2 linked regions of the Variovorax paradoxus genome follow. The protein of the gene in region 1 interacts with the protein of each later gene in a pairwise test. Links are inferred from orthologs where the notes say so. Each region holds a gene or a part of one and is shown in the gene's direction. Other genes may lie near its edges.

Region 1 (5,845 bases):
TATTTCCTGGTGCTGGCGCACCAGCCCGAGATGCTGCTGCAGCGCTCCATCGCCTTCAACGCGATCATGTTCGCGCCGGGCGGCATGCCGCGCGCGGAGCGCGAGCTGGGCGCCACGGTGGAATCGCGCGTCAACGGCTGCGTGTACTGCGCCTCGGTGCACGCGCAGCGCTTCGAGCAGCTTGCCAAGCGCAACGACGTGATCTCGCAGGTGTTCGACGAGCCGGCTTCGGCCGGCACCACGCCGCGCGAGAAGGCGATTGTCGAGTTCTCGATCCGGCTCGGTGCCGAGCCCGGCAAGGTGTCGGCCGAGGACGTGCGAACGCTGAAAGAGGTGGGACTGGCCGAGCTCGAGGTTCTCGACCTGATTCATTCGGTGGCGCTTTTTGCCTGGGCCAACCGGCTGATGCTCAACCTGGGCGAGCCGGTGTTTCCCCAAGCCGTGTCATAAGCTTCACAGGCGGCCGAGCAGCCCGGCCACGGTTTCACGCGCCAGGCCGAGCGGTTCGAGCAGATCGTTTTCCCGCCGGTAATCGGCGCCGTTGACCAGCGACGCGGCATCCACGATGGTGCGCGTCGCGGGCGTGGGCACGCCGGCAATCCGGCCGAGTGCCTCCACGAAAGCCAGGCCGTAGGGCATGTCTTCGGTCAGGTAGCGGGTGTCGGTGCGCACCGGCCCCGGCGGGCCGCCGCGCTTGGCATGCAGCTCGGCCGCGATGTCTTCGAGCCGCGTCGATTCGGTGCCGAAGGAGCGCGCGAAGTGTTCCTCGATGGGACCGAGTTCGATGCCGAAGGCCTTGGCGACGGCGCGCCGCTCCAGGTCCAGCGCCTCGATGGCGCGGGCCACGCCGGGCGTCATACAGTGGTACTGCGGCCAGTTCTCGGCGCGCTCGATGCGGGTCCAGTTGAAGACGGCGAGCGGGCCGTGGGACTGCGGATTGACATTCGCGAGCGCGCTGGCGAGCGTGTTTTGCTGCGGGAAGAAGCCGTCGCCGAACAGGGCCGCGCACAGGTCGATGGCCTGCGAGAGGCTGGAGCTCGGCAGGGCGGACACGCCGACGGCCTTGCGCCGCGTCATGACCTTGACCTGCGTGGCGGATTCCCGCCGGGCGGTCAGCACCGTGGTGCCGAAGCTCGCGACCGTCACCTGTTTGCTCGCGCGCCTTGCGCTTTCATAGAGATAAAGCGACGACAGCGAGGCCATCGAGCTGACGATCACCGTCTGCCCGTCGCGCAGAAAGGGCAGCAGCGCGTCCATCACGTGCTTGTGGCCGTTGACCGGCAGCGCCAGCAGCAGCACGTCCGACACATGGCACAGCTGCGCCGCGTCGTTGGCGACTTCGACCGTCACCGTGCAGGGCTGCACGCCACCGGCTTCGAGCGGCTGCGTGCGCAGGGCCTCGGCGCCCTGGCCGCCCGGCGACCAGAGCGTGACGCCGTGGCCCGCCTGCCGCAGCCATGCCGCGCTGGCGAGTGCAATCGCGCCGGTGCCCGCAATGCCGACGCGATAGCGTCCTCCCGTGGCTTCAGTCAACCTTGATCCCGCCCTGCTTGATCACCGTCGCCCAGCGCTGGCTGTCCTCCGAAATGACCTTGCCCAGCGCCGCGCCGGCGCCGCAAGTGTTCACCGCGCCGAGCTGTGCGAAACGCTGTTTCGTTTCCGGCAGGTTGCACACCTCGACCAGTGCCGCGGAAAGCTTCTCGACGCTGGCCGCCGGCATGCGCGCAGGGGCCATCACGCCGACCCAGACCGGCACGTCCATGCCGGCGAGGCCCGTTGCTTCGGCCACCGTCGGCGGCGTGCCGAGGCTGGGGAGGGCCGCGCGGGAAAACGTGCCGAGCACGCGGGCTTTACCGCTTGCGACCATCGGCTCGATGGAGGCCGCGCTGGTCACGATCAACGCCACCTGTCCGCCGAGCAGGTCGGTCAGCGCCGGCGCCGCGCCGCGGTACGGCACATGCAGCAGGTTCACGCCGCCCGCCTGCGCCAGCAGCGCGCCCGTGAGGTGCGACACCGTGCCGTTGCCGGTCGAGGCGTAGGTCACCTGGCCGGGCTTGGCCTTGGCGTCGCGCAGCACGTCGGCCAGCGTCTTGTAGGGGCTTTCGGTGCGCACGGCCACGGTCATCGGCGTGTCGCCGACCAGCGCCACGGGCGCGAGGTCGTGTACCGGGTCGTAGGGCAGCTTGGCCTGCAGATGGGGCGCGATGGTGATGGCGCCGCCGGTGGCCAGCAGCACGGTGGCGCCGTCGGTCGCCTTGGCCACCGCGTCGGCCGCCAGGATGCCGCCCGCGCCCGCCTTGTTGTCGACGACCACGCTGCCGCCGAGCTTCTCGGTGAGCTTGGCGCCCAGGTAGCGGGCAATCACGTCCTGCGCGCCGCCGGGAGCGAAGGGCACGACGATGCGCAGCGGCTTGTCGTTGGCCGGCTGCGCATGAAGCGGCAGAACGGCGAGGCCGGCGGCGGCCGCGAGGCCCAAGGCGAGGTGTTTCAGCAGCAGTTTCATGGTGTTTTTCCGTCCGCATCATGCGATGGCAGTCGTGCATTTTTCGCGAAACACCGAGGAACCGGCTTTGCCGGGCCGCTGGTGTTGCCCCCGGTAGGGGGTGGGAGAAGCGACACGAAGTGCGCGAAGCCTGGGGGCGAGTCTAGTCCGGCGCGATAATCCGCCTTCCCCGGCCGCTCCGAGCCGGGCTCTGCCGAACCGTCATGAACCCCAGCTACAAACCCAGCGACGTCGAGTCCGCTGCCCAGGCGCAATGGAGCGCCGCCGATGCCTACCGCGTCACCGAGGACGCGGGCCGTAAAAAGTACTACGCCTGCTCGATGCTGCCGTACCCGAGCGGCAAGCTGCACATGGGCCATGTGCGCAACTACACGATCAACGACATGCTCACGCGCTACCTGCGCATGAGCGGCTACAACGTGCTGATGCCCATGGGCTGGGATGCGTTCGGCCTGCCGGCCGAGAACGCGGCGCTCAAGAACGGCGTGCCGCCGGCCAAGTGGACCTACGAGAACATCGACTACATGCGCGGCCAGCTCCAGGCCATGGGCTTGGCGATCGACTGGAGCCGCGAGATCGCCACCTGCGATCCGAGCTACTACAAGTGGAACCAGTGGCTGTTCCTGAAGATGCTCGAAAAGGGCATTGCCTACCGCAAGACCCAGGTCGTCAACTGGGACCCGGTCGACCAGACCGTGCTGGCCAATGAGCAGGTGATCGACGGCAAGGGCTGGCGCACCGGCGCCACGGTCGAGCGCCGTGAAATTCCGGGCTACTACCTGAAGATCAGCGACTACGCCGAAGAGCTGCTCGAGCACACCCAGCACAAGCTGCCGGGCTGGCCCGAGCGCGTCAAGCTGATGCAGGAGAACTGGATCGGCAAGAGCGAGGGCGTGCGCTTCGCCTTCACGCACGACATCCAGGACGCGAGCGGCCAACTGATCCAGGACGGCCGCATGTACGTGTTCACCACGCGCGCCGACACCATCATGGGCGTGACCTTCTGCGCCGTGGCGCCCGAGCATCCGCTCGCCGCGCATGCCGCCACGCTCGACCCCAAGGTCGCGGCCTTCATCGAGGAATGCAAGGCCGGCGGCACCACCGAGGCCGAGCTCGCCACGCAGGAGAAGAAGGGCGTGCCCACGGGCCTCACGGTCAAGCACCCGATCACCGACGAACAGGTGCCGGTGTGGGTCGGCAACTACGTGCTCATCAACTACGGCGACGGCGCCGTGATGGGCGTGCCCGCGCACGACGAGCGCGACTTCGCCTTCGCCAACAAGTACGGCATCGAGATCATCCAGGTGGTGCTGGTCGACGACGAGCCGCACTTCGACTATCACAAGTGGCAGGACTGGTACGCCGACAAGCAACGCGGCGTGACCATCAACTCCGACAACTTCAGCGGCATGACCCACAAGGAGGCCGTGGCCGCCGTGGCACACGCGCTGGCCCAGAAGGGCCTGGGCGAGATGCAGACCACCTGGCGCCTGCGCGACTGGGGCGTGAGCCGCCAGCGCTACTGGGGCACGCCGATCCCGATCATCCATTGCGACGAGCACGGCGCGGTGCCGGTCCCCGAGCAGGACCTGCCGGTGGTGCTGCCGACCGACTGCGTGCCCGACGGCTCGGGCAACCCGCTGGCCAAGCACGAAGGCTTCCACGCCGGCGTGGTCTGCCCCGTCTGCGGCAAGCCCGCGCGGCGCGAGACCGACACGATGGACACCTTCGTCGACAGCTCGTGGTACTTCATGCGCTACTGCGACCCGAAGAACGACCAGGCCATGGTCGCCGAGGGCGCGGACTACTGGATGCCGATGGACCAGTACATCGGCGGCATCGAGCATGCGATTCTTCACCTGCTGTACGCGCGCTTCTGGACCAAGGTGATGCGCGACCTCGGCCTGGTGAAAGTCGACGAGCCCTTCAGCAAGCTGCTCACGCAGGGCATGGTGCTGAACCACATCTACTACCACCGCGACGAGCGGGGTGGCAAGAACTACCACCCGCCGCTGGAAGTGACGCCCGTGCTCGACGCGCAGGGCCGCATCGTCGGCGGCACCACCGCGGACGGCAGCAAGGTCGAATACGGCGGTGTCGGCAAGATGGGCAAGAGCGAACGCAACGGCGTCGACCCGCAAGACCTGATCGAGAAGTACGGCGCCGACACCGCGCGCCTGTACACCATGTTCACCGCGCCGCCCGAAGCCACGCTCGAGTGGAACGACGCGGCCGTCGAAGGCAGCTACCGGTTCCTGCGCCGGGTCTGGAACTTCGGCGTGGCGCAGGCCGACGTGCAGCCCGTGGCGGCCGGCGGCCAGTCCTTCGGCAAGAACGCCCAGGCGCTGCGCCGTGAGGTGCACACCGTGCTGCGCCAGGTCGACTACGACTACCAGCGCATGCAATACAACACCGTGGTGTCGGGCGCGATGAAGCTGCTCAACGCGCTGGAGGGCTTCAAGCCCGACGGCAGCGCCGGCGACACCGCCGCGCTGCGCGAAGGCTTCGGCATTTTGCTGCGCTGCCTGTACCCCGCCACGCCGCACATCGCCTTCCAGCTCTGGCAACAGCTCGGCTACGACAAGGAACTCGGCGGCCTGCTCGATGCGCCTTGGCCGGTGGTCGACGTGGCCGCGCTCGAGCAGGACGAGATCGAGCTCATGCTCCAGGTCAACGGCAAGCTGCGCGGCGCGCTGCGCATCCCGGCCGGTGCTTCCAAGGCCGAGATCGAGCAACTCGCGCTCTCGTGCGACGACTTCGTCAAGTTCGCCGAAGGCGCGCCGGCCAAGCGCGTCATCGTGGTTCCCGGCCGGCTGGTCAACGTGGTCATTTGAACGAACGACAGAAGCATGAAGAACAACCATCGCATTGCCTCGCTGCCGCGCCGCGGCCTTCTTCTGGGTCTCGCCGCCGCGGGCGCGGGCCTGGGCCTGTCCGGCTGCGGGTTCGAGCTGCGCAAGGCACCCGTGTTCGCGTTCAAGACACTGTCGGTGTCGGGCAATTCGGAGCTGATCAACCGCCTGCGCCGCGAAATGCGCGCTGCGGGCACCGTGACGCTGGTGCCGGCCACCGAGGCCCAGACCGCCGACGCGATCCTCGAGATCCTTGGCGAAAACCGCGACCGCATCGTGATCTCGACCAATTCGGCCGGGCTGCTGCGCGAACTGCAACTGCAGCTGCGCGTGCGCTTCACGCTGCGCACGCCGGGCGGCAAGGCGCTGCTGCCGCCGACCGAGGTATCGCAGACGCGCGACCTGAGCTTCAACGAGACCAACGCGCTCGCGAAAGACGGCGAGGCCGAGCTGCTGTACCGCGACATGCAAGCCGACATCGCACAGCAGC
Region 2 (5,726 bases), 2.6 Mb from region 1 along the record:
ATCTGCCGGCGCCCGGCGCCAGTCCATTGCCGACCGCCGAACGGCGCGGCGGGCTCGATCCGCTCATCGACGTGATTGCACCGGTCTCGCTGGACGGGCTGGCCTCGGGCGACGCGGCGATTGCGGCCATGCCGTCGACCCGCCGCGCGGGCAGCAAGCCCGTGGCCATCGAAGGCTTGAACGAGCACACCGGCCAGTGGGAGCCGCCTGTGCCGGGCCAGCGCTACAGCGCGTTCCAGGTGGGCGTGCAACTGGCCAACCGCACCGGCGCGCTCAACGAGATCGAGTATTCCGAGTTCGTCGTGAAGGCGCAGGCTTTTGCGGATGCCGTCAACGGCGCGCTCGAATTTCCCGAGATGCTCGACGAAGTGGCGCGCGCCCGCGAACTCGACCAGTTCGCCAGCGCGCACGATGCCCAGCTGGGCTTTGTGCTGCGCGCGCTGCACGCGGCCTGGAGCCCCGGCTACGTGCAGCAGAACGCGGCCCGGCTGGGCTTCGTGGCCGGCATCATTCCGGGCCGCATGGTGCTGCCGACCAGCGAAGCGGGACTGCCGCCGATCCTCGGGCTCTCGTTCGACACCCAGGCGGCGCTGGCCGACGATCCCGCGCAATCGGCCATCCGTGAACTCAGCCTGAGCCTGGACGTGCCGCAGGTCGATCGCGCCGAGCAGCCGTTCAGCCGCATGCGCGAAGCCGCCGCCACGCTGGCGCGCGAGATGGACGGCGTGGTGACCGACAGCGACGGACAGCTGCTGCGCGAAGAAACCATGGATGTGATCGGCGCCGACCTCGAGCAGCTCTACGACACGCTCGAATCGCGCGACCTGGCCGCCGGTTCGCCGCTGGCGCGTCGCCTCTTCAGCTAGTCCGATTTCTTCGGGAGACACCATGACAACGCGCGACGAAGCGGCACGCGAAGCCGCCGCACTGAGCGAACTGCTCCACAAGCACTCCCATCTCTATTACGTGCTCGACGCGCCGGAGCTGCCTGACGCCGAGTACGACAAGCTGTTTCAGCGGCTGCAGGCCATAGAGGCCGAGTTCCCCGATCTCCGCACGCCCGATTCACCCACGCAGCGCGTGGGCGGCAAAGTGCTCGACGGCTTCGTCAAGGTGCGCCACAAGGTGCCGATGCTGTCGATCCGCACCGAGACCGACATCACGCCCGGCGGCGCCAGCGCCTTCGACGCGCGCGTGCGCAAGGAGCTCGGCCTGGCCGAAGACGGGCCGCAAGTCGAGTACGTCTGCGAGCTCAAGTTCGACGGCTTGGCCATGAATCTGCGCTACGAGAACGGCGTGCTGGTGCAGGCCGCCACGCGCGGCGACGGTGAGGTGGGGGAAGAGGTCACGCAGAACATCCGCACGGTGCGCGATATTCCGCTGCGGCTCAAAGGCAAGGCGCCGCCCGTGGTCGAAGTGCGCGGCGAGGTCTACATGAAGCGGGCAGACTTCGACGCACTCAACGAGCGCCAGCGCGAGAAGATCGCGGCCGGCCAGAAGAACGAGAAGGTGTTCGTCAACCCGCGCAATGCAGCGGCCGGCGCGGTGCGCCAACTCGACCCGGCGATTGCCGCGGCGCGCCCGCTGAGCTTTTTTGCCTACGGCCTCGGCGAGGTCACGCCGGCGAGCGAAGGCGGACCCGACTTTCCGACCCAGTTCGATTGGCTGCAGCAGTTCCACGCGTGGGGATTTCCGGTTGCCACGCAAACTGCGCGCGCAAAGGGCGCGATCGAGTTGATCGCTTTCCACGAGAACATCGGTCGCCAGCGCGACGCCTTGCCCTACGACATCGACGGCGTGGTCTACAAGGTCGACAGCATCGAGTTGCAGCGGCAGCTCGGTTTCGTTTCGCGCGAGCCGCGCTGGGCGGTGGCGCACAAGTACCCTGCGCAGGAGCAATTCACCGAGGTGCTCGGCATCGAGGTGCAGGTGGGCCGCACCGGCAAGCTCACGCCGGTGGCCAAGCTTGCGCCGGTGTTTGTCGGCGGCGTCACCGTGACCAACGCCACGCTGCACAACGAAGACGAAGCCCGCCGCAAGGATGTGCGCGTGGGCGACAAGGTCATCGTGCGCCGCGCCGGCGACGTGATTCCCGAAGTGGTCGGCGTGGTGCCCGAGAGCCTGGCCAAGCCCGACACCGAGCGCGGGCCGCTGTTCACCATGCCACGCCAGTGTCCCGTCTGCGGATCGGAAGCGCTGCGCGAAGAAGACGAGGTGGACTACCGCTGCACCGGCGGGCTGTTCTGCGCGGCGCAGCGCAAGGAAGCCATCCTGCACTTTGCAGCGCGGCGCGCGGTCGAAGTCGACGGCCTGGGCGACAAGCTGGTCGAGCAATTGGTCGATGCGAATCTGATCCGCACCTTGCCCGACCTCTACAAGCTCGGCTTCACCACCTTGGCGGGCCTGGACCGCATGGCCGAGAAGTCGGCCAAGAACCTCGTCGATGCGCTCGAAGCGTCGAAGAAAACCACGCTGCCGCGCTTCCTGTTCGGGCTTGGCATCCGGCATGTGGGCGAAAGCACCGCAAAAGACCTGGCCAAGCACTTCGGCAAGCTCGACGCGATCATGGATGCGACCGAAGAGCAACTGCTCGAGGTCAACGACGTCGGCCCCGTGGTCGCGCAAAGCCTGCGCACCTTCTTCGACCAGCCGCACAACCGCGAAGTGGTCGAGCAGTTGCGAGCCTGCGGGCTGACCTGGGAGGAGGGCGAGCCCGCCGCTCGGGCGCCCAAGCCTCTGGCGGGGCTGACCTTCGTGATCACCGGCACCCTTCCTACGCTGAGCAGGGACGAAGCAAAGGACAAACTGGAAGCAGCTGGCGCCAAGGTGGCCGGCTCGGTCAGCAAGAAGACGAGCTACCTGGTTGCGGGCGAGGAAGCCGGCAGCAAGCTCGAGAAGGCGCGCGAGATCGGCGTGAGCGTGATCGACGAGGCGGGTATGCTGGAGATACTCGCCAGCGGAGTGCCGGCTGAAGAGTGAAAACGCAGCGTTCTTACCGCCAGTTACGCCACTTCACACCAGCGCAGTCAACAGGGACTACAAGCTGACGTTGAAGACAGAAGGCTGACAAGGAGTCCCTTATGCAGAAAATTCGTGTTCTCGGTACCTGCGTCGCCATCGGCGGCTTCGCGCTGCTCGGCGGCTGCGTGGCTGTTCCTGGCGACCCCTACTACAGCGGGGGCTACTCTCAGCCGTATTACGACAACCCGGTGGTCGTTCAGCCAGCGCCCGTCTACATCGAGGGCGGCGGCTACTACGAAGGGCGCCGTCCCTACTACGGTGGTCGGCCTTATTACGGTGACCGGCCCTACTACGGGCGGCCGGGTTATCCGGCGGTGCGCCCCGGTTACCCGGTGGCGCCCGTGCGTCCGGGCTGGGGCGGTGGGCGGCCATCAGGTGGCGGCGCGATCGTGCCGCCGACCGGGAACACGGGCGTGTCGCCCTTGCCGCAGTACCGCACGCCGCCACCGACCGCTCGCCAACGGCTCTACACGTCGCCCGACTCCAAGTCACCCTCGCAAACGCCTCCCTGATCGCTGGTGATCGCGGTGTGGGCCGGAGGCGAACAGCACCACTCGGCTGTCGCGATAATCCCGCCATGGCCATTCGCGAAATCCTGAAAATGGGCGACCCCCGGTTGCTGCGCATCGCGCAGCCGGTGGCCGCCTTTGACACCGACGAACTGCACCTGCTGGTGCGCGACATGTTCGAGACGATGCTTGCGGTCAACGGGGCCGGTCTGGCCGCGCCGCAGATCGGCGTCGACCAGCAGCTCGTCATCTTCGGCACCGATGCCGTCAACCCCCGCTACCCCGACGCGCCGCCCGTGCCGCGCACCGTGCTGCTGAATCCCGTCATCACCCCGATCGGCGACGAGGAAGAAGAGGGTTGGGAAGGGTGCCTGTCGGTGCCGGGACTGCGCGGCGTGGTGCCGCGCTTCTCTAGCATCCGCTATACCGGCTTCGACCCGTACGGCGACCCGATCGACCGCACGGCGAGCGGCTTTCATGCGCGCGTGGTGCAGCACGAAGTCGATCACCTGCTGGGCAAGCTTTACCCGATGCGGGTGCGCGATTTCTCACGCTTCGGCTACACCGACGTCCTGTTTCCAGGGCTCGATGCCAACGACGACGACTGAAAAGTAAGAACGGCCGGTTCGTCACCGGCCGCATGCTTTCTTCAGTTGTATTTGCCGCCGAGGCCGAAGCGGCCGCCGCCGAAGAGCGCGATTGCAATCGCCGAGAACAGGAACATGCCCTGCAGTTCCAGCGCCCAGCCGCCTTGGCCATTGAGCCCGCCCAGATCTTTCTGGTGCACGAGCCAGATCGCCACCACCATGTTGAGCGCAACGATCAGCGCGGCCGGACGCGTGAGCAGCCCGACGATCAGCAGCACGGGAGCGAGGATCTCGCCGACGTAGACCAGGTATGCCATGGCGGCCGGCAAGCCATGGGATGCCAACATGCCGCCGATGCCATCGACCCCCTTGCCGACCTTCGCGATGCCGTGCAAAAGGATGAGGATGCCGAGCGCAACGCGCAGAACGAGCTTGCCGGTGTCATCGGATTTGGTCATGAACAGATTCCTGGTGAAAGTGATTGAAGGGCCATATGTTAGTGAATGTGCCGTGGACAAGAAAAGCCCGGACCTGGGCCGATCAGGCATATGCATTCCACCGTCCGTTCTTTGGCAGAGTGGCGCGCCGCCCCGTACACTGCCTTTTGCTTGTTGTTGAGGAGAACACACCAATGAAGAACCGATTCCGCCCCGCGCTGGCCGTTGCCGCATCCGTTGTCGCTTTTGCGGCCGCCGCTCCGGCCATCGCCGGCAAAACGCTGGATGCCGTCAAGCAGCGCGGCACCGTGAAATGCGGCGTGACGAACGGCGTGGCCGGCTTTTCCGCACCCGATACGCAGGGCAACTGGTCGGGCCTGGACGTCGACACCTGCCGCGCCATTGCGGCCGCCGTGCTGGGCGACGCGAAAAAAGTCGACTTCGTGCCGCTCAATTCGCAGCAGCGTTTCTCGGCCCTGCAGGCCGGCGAAATCGACATCCTCGCGCGCAACACCACCTGGACGCTGACGCGCGACGCCTCGCTGGGCTTCAACTTCACCACCATCACCTACTACGACGGCCAAGGTTTCCTGGTGCCGAAGAAGCTCAAGGTGACGAGCGCCAAGCAGCTCAAGAACGCGACCATCTGCACGCAGTCGGGCACCACCAACGAAAAGAACGTGTCCGACTACTTCCGTGCGCAGAACATTCCGGTCAAGACGGTGGTGTTCGAAAGCTTCGAAGCCTCGTTCAAGGCCTTCTTCTCGGGCCGGTGCCAGGCTTTCACCACCGACGCTTCGGCGCTTGCGGGCCTGCGCAACAAGGAAGCACCCAACCCAGACGACTACGTCATCCTGCCCGAGTTGATCTCCAAGGAGCCGCTCGCACCGCTGGTGCGCCGCGGCGACGACGAATGGTTTGCCATTGCCAAGTGGGTGCCCAATGCGCTCATCGAGGCCGAGGAGTTCGGTGTCACCCAAGCCAACGCTGACGAGCTCAAGGCCAACAGCAAGGACCCGGCGCAACAGCGCCTGGTCGGCACCGGCGAAGACCTGGGCAAGCTGCTGGGCCTCGACAAGGAGTGGTCGTTCCGCGCCATCAAGGCCGTGGGCAACTACGGCGAGATGTTCGAGCGCAACGTCGGGCCGAAATCGGTGCTCAAGCTGCCGCGC

Evidence for each region. The genes of interacting proteins can lie anywhere in the genome.
Region 2: the proteins of leuS (region 1) and ligA interact in binary tests that used the Escherichia coli proteins (3 or more experiments, as listed by UniProt). The link is inferred for Variovorax paradoxus from one-to-one orthologs.

Annotation. Positions count from the first base shown.
Region 1 is NZ_JAUSXG010000001.1:4,881,358-4,887,202, reverse strand. Bases 2,333-5,537 are described here. They hold leuS (leucine--tRNA ligase), read left to right. Parts: upstream 2,333-2,706; coding sequence 2,707-5,337; downstream 5,338-5,537. Other genes in these bases: QFZ42_RS23280 (LPS-assembly lipoprotein LptE), read left to right, coding at 5,353-5,537; QFZ42_RS23290 (Bug family tripartite tricarboxylate transporter substrate binding protein), read right to left, coding at 2,333-2,503. In the rest of the region: QFZ42_RS23300 (CMD domain-containing protein), read left to right, coding at 1-450; QFZ42_RS23295 (NAD/NADP octopine/nopaline dehydrogenase family protein), read right to left, coding at 454-1,533; more of QFZ42_RS23290, read right to left, coding at 1,526-2,332; more of QFZ42_RS23280, read left to right, coding at 5,538-5,845.
Region 2 is NZ_JAUSXG010000001.1:2,235,066-2,240,791, forward strand. The notes cover bases 476-3,433. They hold ligA (NAD-dependent DNA ligase LigA), read left to right. Parts: upstream 476-888; coding sequence 889-2,979; downstream 2,980-3,433. Other genes in these bases: QFZ42_RS10470 (cell division protein ZipA C-terminal FtsZ-binding domain-containing protein), read left to right, coding at 476-866; QFZ42_RS10480 (hypothetical protein), read left to right, coding at 3,081-3,433. Also shown: more of QFZ42_RS10470, read left to right, coding at 1-475; more of QFZ42_RS10480, read left to right, coding at 3,434-3,533; def (peptide deformylase), read left to right, coding at 3,599-4,138; QFZ42_RS10490 (DoxX family protein), read right to left, coding at 4,180-4,575; QFZ42_RS10495 (amino acid ABC transporter substrate-binding protein), read left to right, coding at 4,749-5,726. UniProt on the Escherichia coli protein: DNA ligase that catalyzes the formation of phosphodiester linkages between 5'-phosphoryl and 3'-hydroxyl groups in double-stranded DNA using NAD as a coenzyme and as the energy source for the reaction.